3 regions of the Colwellia sp. MB3u-55 genome follow, and region 2 is predicted to be linked to each of the others. Evidence: predicted binding sites of a transcription regulator. Region 2 holds the regulator's gene; each other region holds the start of a gene.

Region 1 (5,390 bases), on a different contig from region 2:
TATCTTTGCTTCATCAAAGGTACTACCAAAGTTTAAAATGGCAACCTTTGGCTCAGCACTGTCAGTGGTTGTTTCTAAAATAGTTTTTGCTTTACCTATTTCAATTGTTTCGCCGATGTCAGGTAAAGGCGCACCGTTGCCTGACCCTCTTGGATAACGAACAGCCGCAGGACCATTATGCTTAAACCCCGTGCTAAGCATCAATTGACATTCTCGTTCATCCGATGGTGCCATAATAACAATATTTGGAACACAACGCATAAAGCTTAAATCAAATGAGCCTTGATGAGTTGGCCCGTCTGCGCCAACAATGCCGGCTCGGTCAATTGCGAACAAAACGGGTAAGTTTTGGATCGCCACATCATGAATGAATTGATCGTAACCACGCTGTAAAAAGCTTGAATAAATAGCGACTACCGGTTTTTTACCGCCAATTGCGAGACCCGCAGCAAAAGTTACCGCGTGTTGTTCTGCAATCGCGACATCAAAGTACTGATTAGGAAAGCGCTGACTAAATTCAACCATGCCGGAGCCTTCACCCATGGCAGGTGTAATGGCTATTAGTGAATCATTATTTTCTGCTGTTCTGCAGAGCCAATCGCCAAATATTTTTGAATAAGTGGGTAAACTTGGCTTACTCTTTGGCAAACTCGTTTGTGCGGGATCAAATTTAGGGACAGCATGATATTTTATTGGGTCTTGCTCTGCTGCGTGATAACCTTTGCCTTTTTTAGTGGCAATATGAAGGATTTGAGGTCCTTTTAAGTTACGCATATTAGTAATGGTATCAACCAAACCATTGACATCATGACCGTCGATAGGGCCAATGTAATTAAAGCCTAACTCTTCAAAAAAGGTACTGGGTACAACCATGCCTTTTAAATGTTCTTCGGCACGACTTGCTAATTCTTTAATAGGTGGAATACCCTTAAGTATGCGCTTACCGCCTTCGCGTATCCCTGTATATATACTGCCAGATAACAATCTAGCAAAGTGATTATTTAATGCACCAACATTTTCTGAAATTGACATTTCATTGTCATTTAAAATAACCAGCATATCGCTTTTAATATCACCAGCATGATTTAACGCTTCAAAAGCCATACCTGCTGTCATTGCGCCATCACCAATAACAGCAACAACTTTACGATTTTTGGCTTCTTGTTCTGCAGCAACGGCCATACCGAGTGCCGCAGAGATAGATGTGCTTGAGTGACCAACACTTAATACATCATATTCACTTTCTTCACGCCACGGGAAAGGGTGCAAACCATCTTTTTGACGAATAGTATGCAGTTGATCGCGTCGACCTGTTAGAATTTTATGTGGATAAGCTTGATGGCCAACATCCCATATCAAGTGATCAAAGGGCGTTTTATAAACATAATGTAATGCGACCGTTAATTCTATTGTGCCTAATCCAGAAGCAAAATGGCCACTACTTTTACTTACAGAACTTAATAAGTAACTACGCAGTTCTGTACTGGCCTGAATTAGCTGGCTCTTATCTAACATGCGCAGATCGTCAGGAGAATTTATATTGGCCAATAAAGGGTAGTCAGCAAGATTTATAGTCATATTTATTTTGTTTATTCTTTAAATTGCAAGATCAAGATCAATGAGCGCGTTTGATAATAAACGTCGCAAATTGAGCTAAGTTATCTGTATTGTAGGGTAAAGTTGCTAAAGCTTGAAGTGCTTGTTGATATAAGTTGTCAGCTTTTTGCTGAGCGCCCTGTAAACCTAATAGCGCAGGGTAGGTACTTTTATTAGAGGAAACGTCTGAACCTGCTGGTTTTCCTAGCTCTTCCACACTAGAAATAATATCAATTATATCATCGCGCACTTGATAGGCTAAACCAATATGATCAGCATAAACGGCGAGTTGGTGCTTTTCATCGGCAGAAATATCGTTACTTAACTCTGTAACCATGGTCACAGAGGCTTTTAACAACGCACCTGTTTTTAGTGAATGTAGTTTTTCTAGTTCAACTAAAGTGATCACTTTATCGGTCGCAGAAATATCAAGTGCTTGTCCACCGCACATGCCTTGGTAACCTGAAGCATTGACTAATTGACGGATTAAGCTAATACGTTTTGATTCAACCGCGGCGCTAAAGTTATGATTAACTAAAATATCAAAGGCAAGCGTCTGTAAACTATCACCCGCTAAAATAGCAGTCGCTTCATCAAACGCTTTATGACAAGTTGGTTGCCCACGACGTAAATCATCATCATCCATCGCAGGTAAGTCATCATGAATTAATGAAAAAGCATGAATACATTCTAATGCTGCCGCAATACCGTCAACGTCAGATAAGTTAAGTCCCAGTGCATCACCGGTAATATAACTTAAATAAGGACGCATGCGTTTACCACCAATTAATAAGCCATATTGCATTGCCGATAGCAATTTTTGATCATTTATTTCATAAGCGGCTAATTTGTTGGCAAGGTATTCATTAATGCGCGTTTGATAAACGTCGAGTTGATATAATTGGGTCACTAATTACTACCCAAACTTTCTGAGTCAACTTCGTTTTCAAAATCTTCAAGTTGAGCTTTACCATTTTTTGTCAGTAAGATTTGAATCTTTTGTTCAGCATTTTTTAACTTTTCTTGACTGGCTTGGCTGAGATTTAAGCCGCGCTCAAAAAGGGTCATTGAATCTTCTAAACTCAACGCTCCTTGTTCTAAATTCTGAACAATAGTTTCAAGTTCTAAGAGTGATTCTTCAAAGCTTAAGTTTTCTATTTTTTTCTTAGCCATCATCGAGGGTTCAGTGATTAAATATCTATGCGCAAATTTATACCAAACGCCTTAATTAATCAATAAACTTCAAATGCTTTTGCCCCTTAATGACTATCATATACTTTCTATTGTGGGTCATTTTACGACTAGAATAGCGCTTATATTTATCATTAACGCGTTGCGCTTAACGATAACTAGATAAATATAAATTGGCTTAGCATAAATATAGCGAATTTAGTTGGCAGTATTAACTGTTTCTGGACTATACGTTGTTAAAGATACAGAACAATTATTTTGTTCAGTCAAGTTAACCTTAAAAATAGGGACTAATTACTTAAGTTATTGACAATATAGACGATAATAAACTTATAGAGCCGTAACCCGTTCATATGCCGTTTTAACTCTGCGCTTTGGATGGTTACGGGTAAATCACGAGCGTGGATAAGAATATAAGTATTCGCGTATCGTAATACCTTAATGTATTATCAAATAATACGACTATCCGTATCATTTTTTTGTGGAGACTTTTTTGTGGATATAGCAACAATATTAGGTGTAGTAGGCGCAATAGGTTTACTCATTATGGCAATGATGTTGTCTGGTGATATCGGTATGTTTATTGACGTTCAGTCAGTTATTATTGTTTTTGGTGGTTCAATATTTGTTGTGTTATCTCAATATAATCTCAGTCAGTTTTTTGGAATTGGGAAAATTATAGTTAAAGCTTTTATGTTCAAAATGGAACAACCTGACGACCTTATTGAAAAATCAGTTGAGATGGCAGATGCGGCCCGAAAAGGTGGTTTCTTGGCATTAGAAGAAGCCGAGATCACCAATGGTTTTATGCAAAAAGGTGTGGATATGTTGGTCGATGGTCACGACGCTGATGTAGTTAGAGGTACTTTACAAAAAGATATTCAATTAACCTCAGAGCGACATGAAACTGGCGTTGGCATGATGATGGCGCTTGCTGATGTTGCGCCTGCAATGGGCATGATAGGGACTTTAATTGGTTTGGTGGCGATGCTATCAAATATGGATGATCCAAAATCTATTGGTCCGGCCATGGCTGTTGCTCTATTAACAACGCTTTATGGTGCGTTCCTTGCTAACGTTATTGCTAGTCCTATTGCTTCAAAATTAAAGCTTAGGTTAGCTGAAGAGAAAATGAATCAAGAACTCATTCTAGATGCTATTTTAGGTATTCAAGATGGTCAAAATCCACGTGTTATCGAGGGGTTGCTTAAAAACTATCTTGCTGAAGGTAAGCGTGTTGTAAATACCACAGAAGAAGAATAACGGGAGTAATTTATGGCTGAAAAATGTAAATGTCCACCTCCCGGACTCCCGGCTTGGATGGGTACTTTTGCTGACTTAATGGCACTATTAATGTGCTTTTTCGTTTTACTTTTATCTTTTTCTGAAATGGATGTTTTGAAATTTAAACAAATCGCGGGTTCAATGAAATTCGCCTTTGGTGTTCAAAATAAGATTGAAGTAAAAGATATTCCCAAAGGCACCAGTATTATCGCGCAAGAGTTCCGCCCAGGTAAACCAGAGCCAACACCTATTCAGGTAATCCAGCAACAAACCATGGAAATGACACAACAGATGTTGGAGTTCCAAGCAGGTGATGAAACCTCTGCAGGTGGTCGACAAGAACAACGAGGTACAGAACGTGGTGGACAATCACAAAGTACTGCAGATGAAATGTCAGCCCAGGCAATGCAAAAGGCTCAAGACGAATTAGAGCAGGCTTCGCAAGAGCAAGTAAATGAATTAGTTAAAAAAATTGCTGATCAATTAGAACAACAAATTCAAGATGGTGCCATAGAGCTTGAATCTCTCGGACAACAAGTAATTATTCGTATTCGTGAAAATGGTTCTTTTCCTTCGGGTTCTGCTTTTTTACAACCACAGTTTCGCCCTATCATTAGAGAAATAGGTGAACTACTCAACACGGTTCCGGGTGAAATTATGGTTTCTGCACACACAGATGATCGCGGTATTAGTTCAGAGTTATTTTCTTCAAATTGGGATTTATCAAGTAAACGAGCTGTCGCTATTGCTCATGAATTAATTAAAGTCCCTGAGTTTGACCAGTCGCGTTTACTGGTTGTTGGTCATGCCGATACAAGACCGGTAGTGCCTAATACTAACGCGCTAAATCGTAGAAGAAACCGACGTGTTGAGATTTCAATTAACCAAGGTAAAGCTAAGGAAACCGAACCTGTTTCTATTATTAAATAATAAATTAAGCTGAGAAATTCAACTGTCGTGATGGAGTTAAGTGATAAACCCCCGTTTATTGCTTAGCGTACATTTTTCAACTTACTCTTCTTTTCAACTTACTCTTCATTTCAATTTCGTGTATAATTCGCGCCATCATTTTTGTCGGCCGATTATGGCCTTTAGTCTAGTTTGATATTTAGGGTCGCTTGTTCATGAAATTCATCGTAAAACTCCAATCTGAAATTGCTGTAAAGAGTCGTCCGGTTCGTAAGCGCTTTACTAAAATTTTAGAATCCAGCATTAAAAATGTTTTACGACGTGTTGATGAGCAAATTACCACTCAGGCAAACTGGGATAATATAGAGGTTAATACTAAAAATAACTGTCCTAAAAATCGTTTGGCAGTA
Region 2 (5,390 bases):
TTAAAGTACTACAAAACCTGATGAATGAAGGTGTTGCCGTTCGTGATATGCGCAGTATTATTCAAACGTTAGTAGAGTATGGCCCTAAGTCCCAAGATCCTGAAATTTTAACCGCAGCTGTTCGTATTACCTTGCGTAAATTCATTGTTCAAGAGTTAGTGGGCCCAGTGTCTGAGGTACCTGTCATAACTTTGGCGCCAGAGTTGGAACAGATGTTGCACCAGTCCATGCAAATGGCTGGCGATGATGGTGCTGGCATTGAACCAGGTTTAGCAGAACGATTACAAAAATCACTAGCTGATGGTGCTCAACAACAAGAAATGGCGGGTGATACGCCAATATTGTTAACCTCAGGGATTTTACGAGCGGTACTGGCTAAATTTGTTAAATATACTATTCCAGGTTTGCGGGTAATTTCGTACCAAGAAATTCCAGATGATAAGCAGATAAAGATAGTCAGCGCCATAGGTCAATAATTACAATGTCAGTAATGAACAGCAGAAAATATTTGCGGTTAAATGAATCAATCATTAATAGCAATTGCAGTTGATAAGGGGTTAGTTTTGAAAATTAAACGTTTTGTAGCAAAAGATATGAGAAGTGCGCTGACACAAATCAAAGACGAGCTAGGTGCTGACGCTGTGATTATGTCAAATAAACGTGTACCTGAAGGCGTTGAATTAATGGCTGCGGTTGACAACAACGTAGAAATTAAAGCAACACAACCTGTAATGCAAAATTCTCGTGAAAACAACTCTACAGCGCAAGCAACAAAAAGTTTTGACCGTTCGATAGACAATGATGTAGTCAATATTAGACAAAATAATCCCTTGACCAGTCCTAGTGTTTCGCACAACTCTACAGCAGAAGATAGCCGCTTACCCTCAGACAGTTTAGCGGCTTTATTAAGCCGTCAAGTTCAGCAAGCACCTGCAAATATTGGTCAAGGTATTAATCAAGTTCAGCATGATAAAATTGTCCAGGCAGCCGCTAAGCTAAATAACCCTAGTAACTCAGTGCCAGTTTCAACGCCAACACCGTCAAGTAATATTGAGCAGCAATTTAAAAGCTTCACCGACCGTTTGGAGCAAAATAGCCAAGAACAAGGTGATGAACAATCAAGCGACTCCTATCAACAGCCGGTAATGAACCAAGCACAGTCTTTAGTAACCGATGGGTTACCGCCACAAAATGTAAATAACGCCGACTTAGAGAAGATGAAACACGAAATGTCTTCTATTCGTGAATTATTAGAACACCAAATTTCGGGGTTAATGTGGCAGGATATGGCGCAAAAAGATCCCACTCGCGCGATGTTGGTTAATCGACTAATGTCTTTGGGTATGAGCGAACAAGTTTCAGATCAAATTGCAGGCTATATACCAGCACAAAAAAATGACCAAGATACTTGGTTATTAGCGAAGAAATTTATCAGCCAACAAATTAATACCACTAATAATGACATTATTCATCGTGGTGGTGTGGTTTCATTAGTGGGACCTACCGGCGTAGGTAAAACAACTACCGTCGCTAAACTCGCAGCGCGGTTTGCTCAGATTCATGGCGCAGACCAAGTGGTGATGATCTCAACAGATAATTACCGTATTGCTGGATTTGAACAATTAGCTACTTACGGGCGAATTATTGGTTGTGATGTAAAGCTTGCCAGTGATGCTAAAACCTTAGATACATTGTTGCAACAGTTCTCCAAAAAGAAACTAATACTTATTGATACTGCAGGTATGGGGCAACGTGATATGCGTTTAGCTAAACACCTAACCACTTTAGTTTCTAATGCAAGGGTCAGAATTCGCAATTATTTAGTGTTAGCGGCTAATACTCAGCAACGAGTTATGCAAGAAAATGTTGATCGCTTTAAAAAAGTACCTTTAGCAGGCTGTATTTATACTAAACTTGATGAAAGCCTTAGCATAGGGGAAATAATTTCCACTTCGATTCAAAACGGTTTAGCGATAGGCTACTTAACGGATGGACAAAGAGTTCCTGAAGATATTAAAGTTGCAAATGCTGAAAAACTCGTTACGCTAGCAGATAAAATGAGCGCGAAAAATCAAATTAATAATCCAATAAATTGGCGAACAGCACCGATGAGTGCTAATACAGCTGTATTTCCATAACATGTTCTAAATATGTGATTTTAAGACTATAAAAATATGCAGAATAAATGATTATAGGGTTATACTAAATTAAATTGATGGCTATTCGTAAGAAAGTAGAGAAAGACGATAAATGAATGATCAAGCAAGTGGCTTAAGAAAAATGCAAAATTCAGCTCCGGTAAAAGTTATTGCTGTATCTGGTGGTAAAGGCGGAGTAGGTAAAACTAACGTTTCGCTTAATACCGCTATTGCACTTGGACAATTAGGACAACGAGTTTTAGTTTTAGATGCCGATTTAGGCTTGGCTAATGTCGATGTTATGCTAGGTTTGCGGGTAAAACGTAACTTATCACATGTGCTTTCTGGGGAATGTGAATTAGACGATATAATTATTGAAGGTCCCGCTGGCATTAATATCATTCCTGCTACGTCAGGTTCACAATCTATGGTCGATTTAACGCCAGCTGAACATGCGGGTTTAATTCGCGCTTTTAGTGATATGAACACAAAATTTGATGTACTTATTGTTGACACTGCAGCCGGTATTTCCGATATGGTACTAAGCTTTTGCCGTGCCTCACAAGATGTAATGTTAGTGGTCTGTGATGAACCTACCTCTATTACTGATTGCTACGCCTTAATGAAATTATTAAGTCGAGATCATGGCGTATTTAAATTTAAAGTTGTTGCCAACATGGTGAGAACACCAAGAGAAGGACAGCAACTCTTTGGTAAGCTTTCTAAAGTTACCGATCGATTTTTAGATGTTGCACTTGAACTCGTTGCGGTGATTCCATTTGACGAAAATATAAGAAATTCCGTTAGAAAACAAAAAGCAATTGTTGAAGCTTATCCACAATCGCCTGCAGCGGTTGCTTTTAAATCTTTAGCAGGTAATTTAATTAAATGGCCAGTGCCTAAAGAAGCATCAGGTCATTTAGAGTTTTTTATTGAACAATTGTTAGAACATCAATAACAATAGTAATCAGATATGAGTAGTTTGTTGAAAGTTCTTTATCTTTCCTATAATTTAGCGAGTGAGCGATAGTGGTAAAATCAAATGCTTACAGTATTCAAACTGATAAATCTGCTATAATTTCGCAGCATACAGTTTTAGTTAAAAGAATCGCTTATCATCTATTAGCAAGGTTACCTGCGAGCGTGCAGGTTGATGACCTTATCCAGTCAGGCATGATAGGCCTGCTTGAAGCGTCTAATAATTTTGATCACGGCAAAGGTGCAAGTTTTGAGACCTTTGCTGGTATCCGTATCCGTGGTGCTATGCTTGATGAAATACGCCGTGGTGACTGGACTCCCCGCTCTGTTCATAAAAATAGCCGCATGGTCAGTGAAGCGATAAAATTGCTTGAAGCAAGTTTAGGTCGTGATGTAACTGATATTGAAGTTGCTGAAAAACTTGATATTTCGTTAAATGACTACCATCATATTCTAAGTGAGGTCAGTACTGGTAAAATAATTGGTATTGAAGACTTAAGTACGGGGGCAGATGCTATATCGAATATGGAAGATGTGAATAATAACGATCCCTATGATAATTTTGAAAAAATAGTTTTTAAAAAATCGTTAACAGCATGCATTTCCACTTTACCCGAACGCGAAGCTCTAGTACTGTCACTATATTACGACGAAGAATTAAATCTTCGAGAGATTGGTCAAGTGCTTGATGTAAGTGAGTCGCGTGTTAGCCAAATTCACAGTCAAGCGATGCATAGGTTAAAAGGACGTATGCAATCTTGGCAAAGTTGAGTAGAATATACATATAATTACAATTTTAAAATGTTCTCACCGGAGGGTGCCTTGGATAAAAATATGAAAGTTCTTGTTGTTGATGATTTTTCAACGATGAGACGTATCGTCAAAAACTTGTTACGAGATTTAGGTTTCACTAACATTTCAGAAGCAGATGACGGTAGCACTGCTTTACCGATGTTAAAAGAAGGCTCTTTTGACTTTGTTGTAACTGATTGGAATATGCCAGGTATGCAAGGTATTGATTTGCTCAAAGCCATCCGTGCCGATGCAAAATTATCACATATCCCAGTTTTGCTGATCACTGCTGAAGCCAAAAAAGAACAAATTGTGATGGCGGCTCAAGCGGGTGTTAATGGCTATATTGTAAAACCATTTACCGCAGCGACGTTAAACGCCAAGCTAGATAAAATATTTCAACGCTTAGGTTAATTCATTAATTAGATAGATAATTAATTAATCTAAACGTGAGGTTTTTGCATGAGTGCGAATACAAATGTGCATGTTTCTTTGGAAGAAGCAAAGCTATTGGTCGAATATTTAGAAAGTGGTCAACAAGACAAGGCAGATGAATTAATTGCTGAAATTCAAAATCCAATTAATTCTGAATTGTTTGTTGAAATAGGCAAGCTGACTCGTCAACTACATGACTCATTAAATAATTTTCAATTAGATTCTAGGTTAAATGATTTAGCGACAGCAGATATCCCCGATGCTCAAGAACGTCTAAATTACGTTATAACGCGAACGGAAGAAGCTGCTAATAAAACCATGGATGCTGTAGAATCTATTTTTCCCGTTGTGGATACAATACAAAAGCAAATAAAGGCTGTTAATCCGTTATGGCAAAAATTAATGCATAACAAATTGGAATTAACCGAATTTAAAAGTTTATGTGTTGATATAGATTTATTATTAAAAACGACAGATAGAGAATCAGTGCGTATGCATGATTTAATGACTGATGTTTTGATGGCGCAAGATTTTCAAGATTTAACCGGACAAGTTATTCGTAAAGTTATTGATCTAGTTCGTGAAGTAGAGGATAGCTTAATTGGTATGCTAACCGCTTTTGGTATTACGACAGATAGTAATGCAGAACGAAGTAAACCTAAAGTAGGTGATAACTTAGTTGAAGGCCCGATCGTTAATGCAGCACAACGTGATGATGTTGTCGCTGACCAAGATGATGTTGATGACCTTTTATCAAGTTTAGGATTTTAATAGGAGTTGCTGGATGTCATTTGAGCAAGATGAAGAGATTCTTCAGGATTTTTTAATAGAAGCTGGAGAAATACTTGAAACGCTTTCGGAACAACTCGTAGAACTTGAAAACGACCCTGATAATGCCGAATTATTAAATGCTATTTTTAGAGGATTTCACACCGTTAAAGGTGGGGCTGGTTTTTTAGCATTACATAATTTAGTTGACGTATGTCATGGCGCGGAAAATATTTTCGATCTGTTACGTACCAACCAACGTAGTGTTAGTGCCAGCTT
Region 3 (5,390 bases), on a different contig from region 2:
TAGGTAGACTTCATTAAAACTAGTTACAACTTTGTGCTATCTTTTAAATAACAGTTGTTATAATGTATTGTCTATGAGTATGAGTATGAGTATGAGTGTAGTAGAACTAATTAAGCTAGGTCGAGAGTATATGCGACTTTGGCCGCAGCGAGCAGAGTTAGGCAATTATTTTGCCGAGTATCAAGCTGTTCAAATTTGTCGTTTGGCTTTTCGCTATTTACCGGGTATTGCGTTGTTTTCTTTTATTATGCAACTTTACCTAGGATCGATGACATTATTACCACAGGCGTTAGTTTATAGCTTATTTATTTTAAGTATTCCACTACAAGCACTGTTAATGCTTGGCGTCAAAGCCGATAAATTTTTGCCGCTGGCACTCGCCTCGTGGTACAAAGAAAGTGTTGCTAGAGTCAATGAGGCGGGTGGTTCCATAAAGTTATCACTGCACAAACCACGTTTTATTGATTTAGCTAAACTGCTTAACATCAGTCATCAGTCACAAAATTCTAAATTTTAAACGTTTAACGGTTGAGTTAAACGTTAATTGACCGTATTTTTATAAAGACGTATCAAAAAATCAGCTTGGCAAGTGAAATTATTTCTTGTTTTTAAATCGTTAAGTAAGGCTTCAGTCGTTTTAAAGGCAAAAGGGGTCATTGCTAATAAGTTAATAATATCTTCACCTTCAGCAAATTTCATTTCATAGTTCACTTCTTTTTGTGCAATCAATGTTAAATTTTCAATAGGACTTTTAGTCATATCATGTTGTTGCGCTGTTCGGTATATTAATGCTTTTAGTTCTATTAAATGATTTTTTGCTGGCGTTACTGTGACTAAATAGCCATTAATAGCTAATACCCGAGTGAATTCTTCTTCAAGAATTGGTGCGTAAATAGAGTTGATCCAAGAAAAGTAGTTTTCACTAAAAGGCAACTGTGACAAGGTGGCAACGCTAAATTGACAATCTTTATATTTTTTAGCGGCATTTTTAACCGCATTTTTTGCAATGTCAATACCATAAACACGGTTGGTAGGCCTTACATACTGTTGAGTATAAAAACCTTCACCACAGCCAGCATCAAATACCGGCTTTGTTATATCACCATATTGTTGATATAGAGATTGTAATTCATCAGCGAGCGGCTGATAAAAGCCTTTATCTAGAAACTGACGACGTGCGTTAACCATGGATTTATTATCACCGGGGTCTTTTGAATGTTTATGTTGAACGGGCAATAAGTTTACATAACCTTCTTTTGCTTCATCAAAGCTATGATTGTTCTGACAACGATAGCTTTTGTCAGTTAACACTAATGATTTTTTACAAATGGGGCAAACGTATTGAGCAAGGAGCATAGTATTTACTCAACAGCTACTTAAAAGTAGACCAAATCGGCGCGTGATCTGAAGGTTTTTCAATAGCACGTAGTTCGTAATCAATATCGGCTTCGATACATGTTGCCGCCATCTTGTGCGTTGCCAAAACGACATCTATGCGTAAACCACGATTATCAACAAAACCTTTAGAACGATAGTCAAACCAAGAATAACGTTCCGCTTTTGTTGGATGCAATTCTCTAAACGTATCTTTAAATCCCCAAGCCATTAAAGTTGCAAGCCATTCTCTTTCTTCGGGTTGAAAGCTACACTTGCCGGTCTTTAACCAACGCTTTTGGTTAGGCTCACCAATACCAATATCTAAATCAGCGGGTGAAATATTAATATCTCCGATAATGACAACATGCTCATTTGGGGTATGGTTGTCATTTAAATAGGTCATTAAGTCTTTATAAAATTGACGCTTATAGGGATATTTTGTTTCATGCGCGATGTTATCGCCTTGCGGGAAATAACCGTTTAATACCGTTACTTTTTCACCTTGTTCATTGGTGGTTTCAATCATCACCATACGTTTTTGAGACTCTTCAGTATCGCTAGCAAAGCCCATTTTAACAATGTTGGCTGCTTTTTTACATAACATAGCCACACCATAATGTGCTTTTTGACCATGAAAATAAACGTGATAACCCATAGCTTCAACAGCTTCAACGGGAAAAGCATCATTATGAACTTTGATTTCTTGTAAGCCAATAATATCAGGCTGGTGCTTATCAATGATGGCTTGAAGTTGGTGTAAACGCGCACGAAGGCCGTTAATGTTAAAGCTAATGATTTTCATAAAAGACTCGATATTGATTTTTTCCACATGCTACCAGAAGTTATCAGAGAAGGTTATTATTAATTGCTCGTGAAGTGAATTAGGTACTTATTAACTTCAACTTTTTAATAGACAGGTAAATGTGTAAATAAATAAAAATTAAACTCAACTAAATTAAAGGATTGCCGATATAAGCTTTAGAGAAAATAATAAAGTTGAAGTACATTGCTTACAAAGTCAGTTGACAGTCAAATTCTGGTACACGAATTACAATTAGGTGAACAACTTAATGTAAGTGTGCACAGTGCTCGACGAGCTGACTTTTCACTCTTATTGGCAATGTTAAGTGATGACGTACCTAGCCATAGTCAATTTTCTTTGCCAAAAACTGTCGTTGATACTAAAACGATTAATGATGCAAGCTTACGTAAAACGTTTGACCTTCCTGATAAAGCACCTTTATCGCTAAATGAAAATCACAGCACGGCAATATTTGATCAAGCAGAACTTATTCAGCAGAATAACCTAGCAGAATTACGTTTATCAAATGCTTTGTTGCCTAAACCGCTTGCTTTTCGAGATGATAAAAAGCATATCAGACAAGATGTATTAAATAATACCTCGCTGTATTGCCAGAAAAAATTTAATCAACAAAAGAATAATACGCCGCAAGAAATCGACAGTTCAAGGTTAGCATTTGATACTAAAGGTTGGCTTAATGCCGTGCATAATACTATCGTTAAAGCGCCATTACTTGATGCTATAGCATAAGGTTATTGCATTAGCGTGCTAATAAAATCGTTCGTGTTGAGGTTATTTATGACTAACTTTTTCAGTTTACTGGCCTGAGCATTTTTGAACTTGATTATTAATTGTTGAGTTAACTGGCTGCAGCATTGTCTACATTTTTTATTACTATGACAAAAGCATCGCCGGTTTCTTGTGCAGGAGATATGATTGTTAATTGTCGAATCTAACAAACACAGCATTGCCTAAATTTTTTATTGCTATGACAAAAGCATCGATGGTTTCTTTTGGGAAAAGCTTGATTGTTAATTGTTGAATTTACCGGCCACAACATTGTTTAAATTTTTTATCACTATCGCAAAAGCAAGCTTGGTTTCTTTTTGGCGCTATCAGCGCTTCATTGTTACTGACTTCTCCATCTAAATATCGCCATTGACCCTTTTCCACAACAAAGCGTGATGTTTCCTTCACCAGAAAATACTCACCTTGATATTGGTAGTAAGCCGAAAAGCAAACCGTCGGTAAGTGTTGCCCTTTATTGTCAGCGTTTACAGCATTTTGATCATTAAGCTCGGTATAATCACTGGCAGCATTAATGGTTAGTTTTAACCATTTGGTTTCTTTGGCCCATGCTGATATATCAGCGATTGATTGTAATGCTCTGCTAGCTTGAGCATAAGTCTGATAAATATAATCAGCTGCTTCTGTTGCATAGGCGCTATAGCGAGAGCGCATCAATTGCTCTGGTGATTGTGCACAGGTCTCTTGATTTATTAATAAGCAGCAGCATTGCTGAAAACTAATATTTGAACCACATGGGCATTGCATAAAGTCGACATTATTTTAGAAAAGTAATTGATCTATTTTAGCAGAGCAAAATTTTATTTTCTGTTTTAATAACGGCAAAATCGCTTCAAACTCAATTAATGTAACAATAAAGAAGAATCCGAAAGAGTGACGTAACTTTTTAGTCGTTGCTGGTTTAAACGCTTTTGAGTTTGCTTGGTTAAAATAATGCATTGAGTTTGTCCTTTTTCTGCGAATTGAGTGAGTTGGCTTAATTGTGATTTATCTAAGGTGGCATTACACAAAATAACAGCCGAACAGTGACCTTTTTCTAAAGCATCTTTAATAGTATTTAGTGAGATGTTACGGTGATGAAGATTAACTTTTAAGATTTTTTTAGGGTCTATTTTTCCTTGAACAGACAATTGCTGAAGCGGCTTCTCTTCAGGGTTTATCATCAGGATCCATTTGTTATCTAAATCATGATTTTTGAAAATTTCAGTATACTGCTGAGATAGTTCAATGGTATTAGCAATACTTCTAACATCACACCAATTGTGTTTTGTGATAGCCATATTTGTAGTTTCTAATGCTAAGGTGTTGGTATTAATGTGATTTATTGAGTTCATTTTTAAAGTCTCGATATACTGTATGTATGTACAGTATATCGTTTTTGGTGTTTATTCAAGCACTTTTTATAATTAATATTAATTGATCATACTGAAGGATCTAATGCGATAAACGTCAGTAAATGCACGAAAGTAGTACCAACAGTATTGAAGATACCCGCACTATTGATTGGCGCAATGCTGTGCTTGGGTATTTTAGTGACAGACAATTATTAACGCTTAAGCTTTCCTTAATAAAAGTTTGTTATTTTCATTAGCCAAATATTCAAGGTAAAGACCTCCCTATGAATAAACGCTATTAACCTTCATTATTTTATGGGGAATATTTCTGTAATAACCGACAATAGTGGTGAGATAAAACACCTTGAGTCGTTCACAACTACGCCATGGTTAGTCTTCTGTTCACTGTTGATAATTTTCGACCGTAAGGTATTAATAAGCTGGTTTAGAAAAGGCTAGATAATATAAAAACCATCAATAGTAATTTTAAATTGTTATAGGAAAAACATGAGTATATTGTTAGTTGAAGACGACATACCCTTGGCTTTGGGACTACAGCAGTCACTTCGTCATCAAGGCTTCGTTGTTAATCATGTTGATAATGGTAAGGCAGCAATTTTAGCATTGTCTGTGCCAGATCAAGACTTAGTTATTCTTGATTTGGGTTTACCTGATATTGATCGATTGGCAGTGCTTAAGCGAACTCGTGATCGTAAGCTCGGTATTCCAGTTATTATTTTAACTGCAAGAGATCCTCTTGAAGATAAAGTTAAAGGCTTAGATTTTGGTGCAGATGATTACCTGGTAAAGCCTTTTGAAATTAGCGAATTGTTAGCGCGCCTTCGCGTGATTGAACGGCGTTTAGGTACGGCAAAGCCGGCATTGATTATTTGCTCAGACGTGGCAATTGATACTACGGCGCATAAAATCCTTATTAAAGATGAAGAATTAAAATCGTCAAAAAAGAGTACATGGTATTAAAAGCATTGATGGAAAATGCCGGTCGAATCCAATCTCGAGAACAAATTGAATCGCGTTTATATGAATGGGGAGAAGAAGTCGCCAGTAAT

The links. Region 2 encodes FliA, which starts transcription of late flagellar genes. Its sites were predicted from a motif close to CTAAAGNTNNNNNNNNNNNNGCCGATA; they were not measured.
Region 1: the regulator FliA is predicted to act here: its motif matches at 3,085-3,111, upstream of pomA (flagellar motor protein PomA).
Region 3: the regulator FliA is predicted to act here: its motif matches at 2,323-2,349, upstream of H4J66_RS13515 (VC2046/SO_2500 family protein).

The regions. Positions count from the first base shown of each region.
Region 1 covers NZ_JACGUS010000112.1:30,210-35,599, reverse strand. The annotation lists gene dxs (1-deoxy-D-xylulose-5-phosphate synthase) at 1-1,578, opposite strand, end outside; gene ispA ((2E,6E)-farnesyl diphosphate synthase) at 1,616-2,506, opposite strand; gene H4J66_RS09455 (exodeoxyribonuclease VII small subunit) at 2,506-2,769, opposite strand; gene pomA (flagellar motor protein PomA) at 3,283-4,050, shown strand; gene H4J66_RS09445 (flagellar motor protein MotB) at 4,063-5,001, shown strand; gene thiI (tRNA uracil 4-sulfurtransferase ThiI) at 5,196-5,390, shown strand, end outside.
Region 2 covers NZ_JACGUS010000122.1:162,642-168,031, reverse strand. The annotation lists gene flhA (flagellar biosynthesis protein FlhA) at 1-476, shown strand, start outside; gene flhF (flagellar biosynthesis protein FlhF) at 564-2,138, shown strand; gene H4J66_RS16920 (MinD/ParA family protein) at 2,251-3,096, shown strand; gene H4J66_RS16915 (RNA polymerase sigma factor FliA) at 3,168-3,887, shown strand; gene cheY (chemotaxis response regulator CheY) at 3,939-4,322, shown strand; gene H4J66_RS16905 (protein phosphatase CheZ) at 4,371-5,114, shown strand; gene H4J66_RS16900 (chemotaxis protein CheA) at 5,128-5,390, shown strand, end outside.
Region 3 covers NZ_JACGUS010000117.1:35,737-41,126, forward strand. The annotation lists gene yfbV (terminus macrodomain insulation protein YfbV) at 92-517, shown strand; gene rlmA (23S rRNA (guanine(745)-N(1))-methyltransferase) at 541-1,356, opposite strand; gene xthA (exodeoxyribonuclease III) at 1,373-2,179, opposite strand; gene H4J66_RS13515 (VC2046/SO_2500 family protein) at 2,384-2,929, shown strand; gene H4J66_RS13520 (YchJ family protein) at 3,224-3,733, opposite strand; gene H4J66_RS13525 (hypothetical protein) at 3,829-4,320, opposite strand; partial or broken gene H4J66_RS13530 (response regulator) at 4,828-5,390, shown strand, end outside.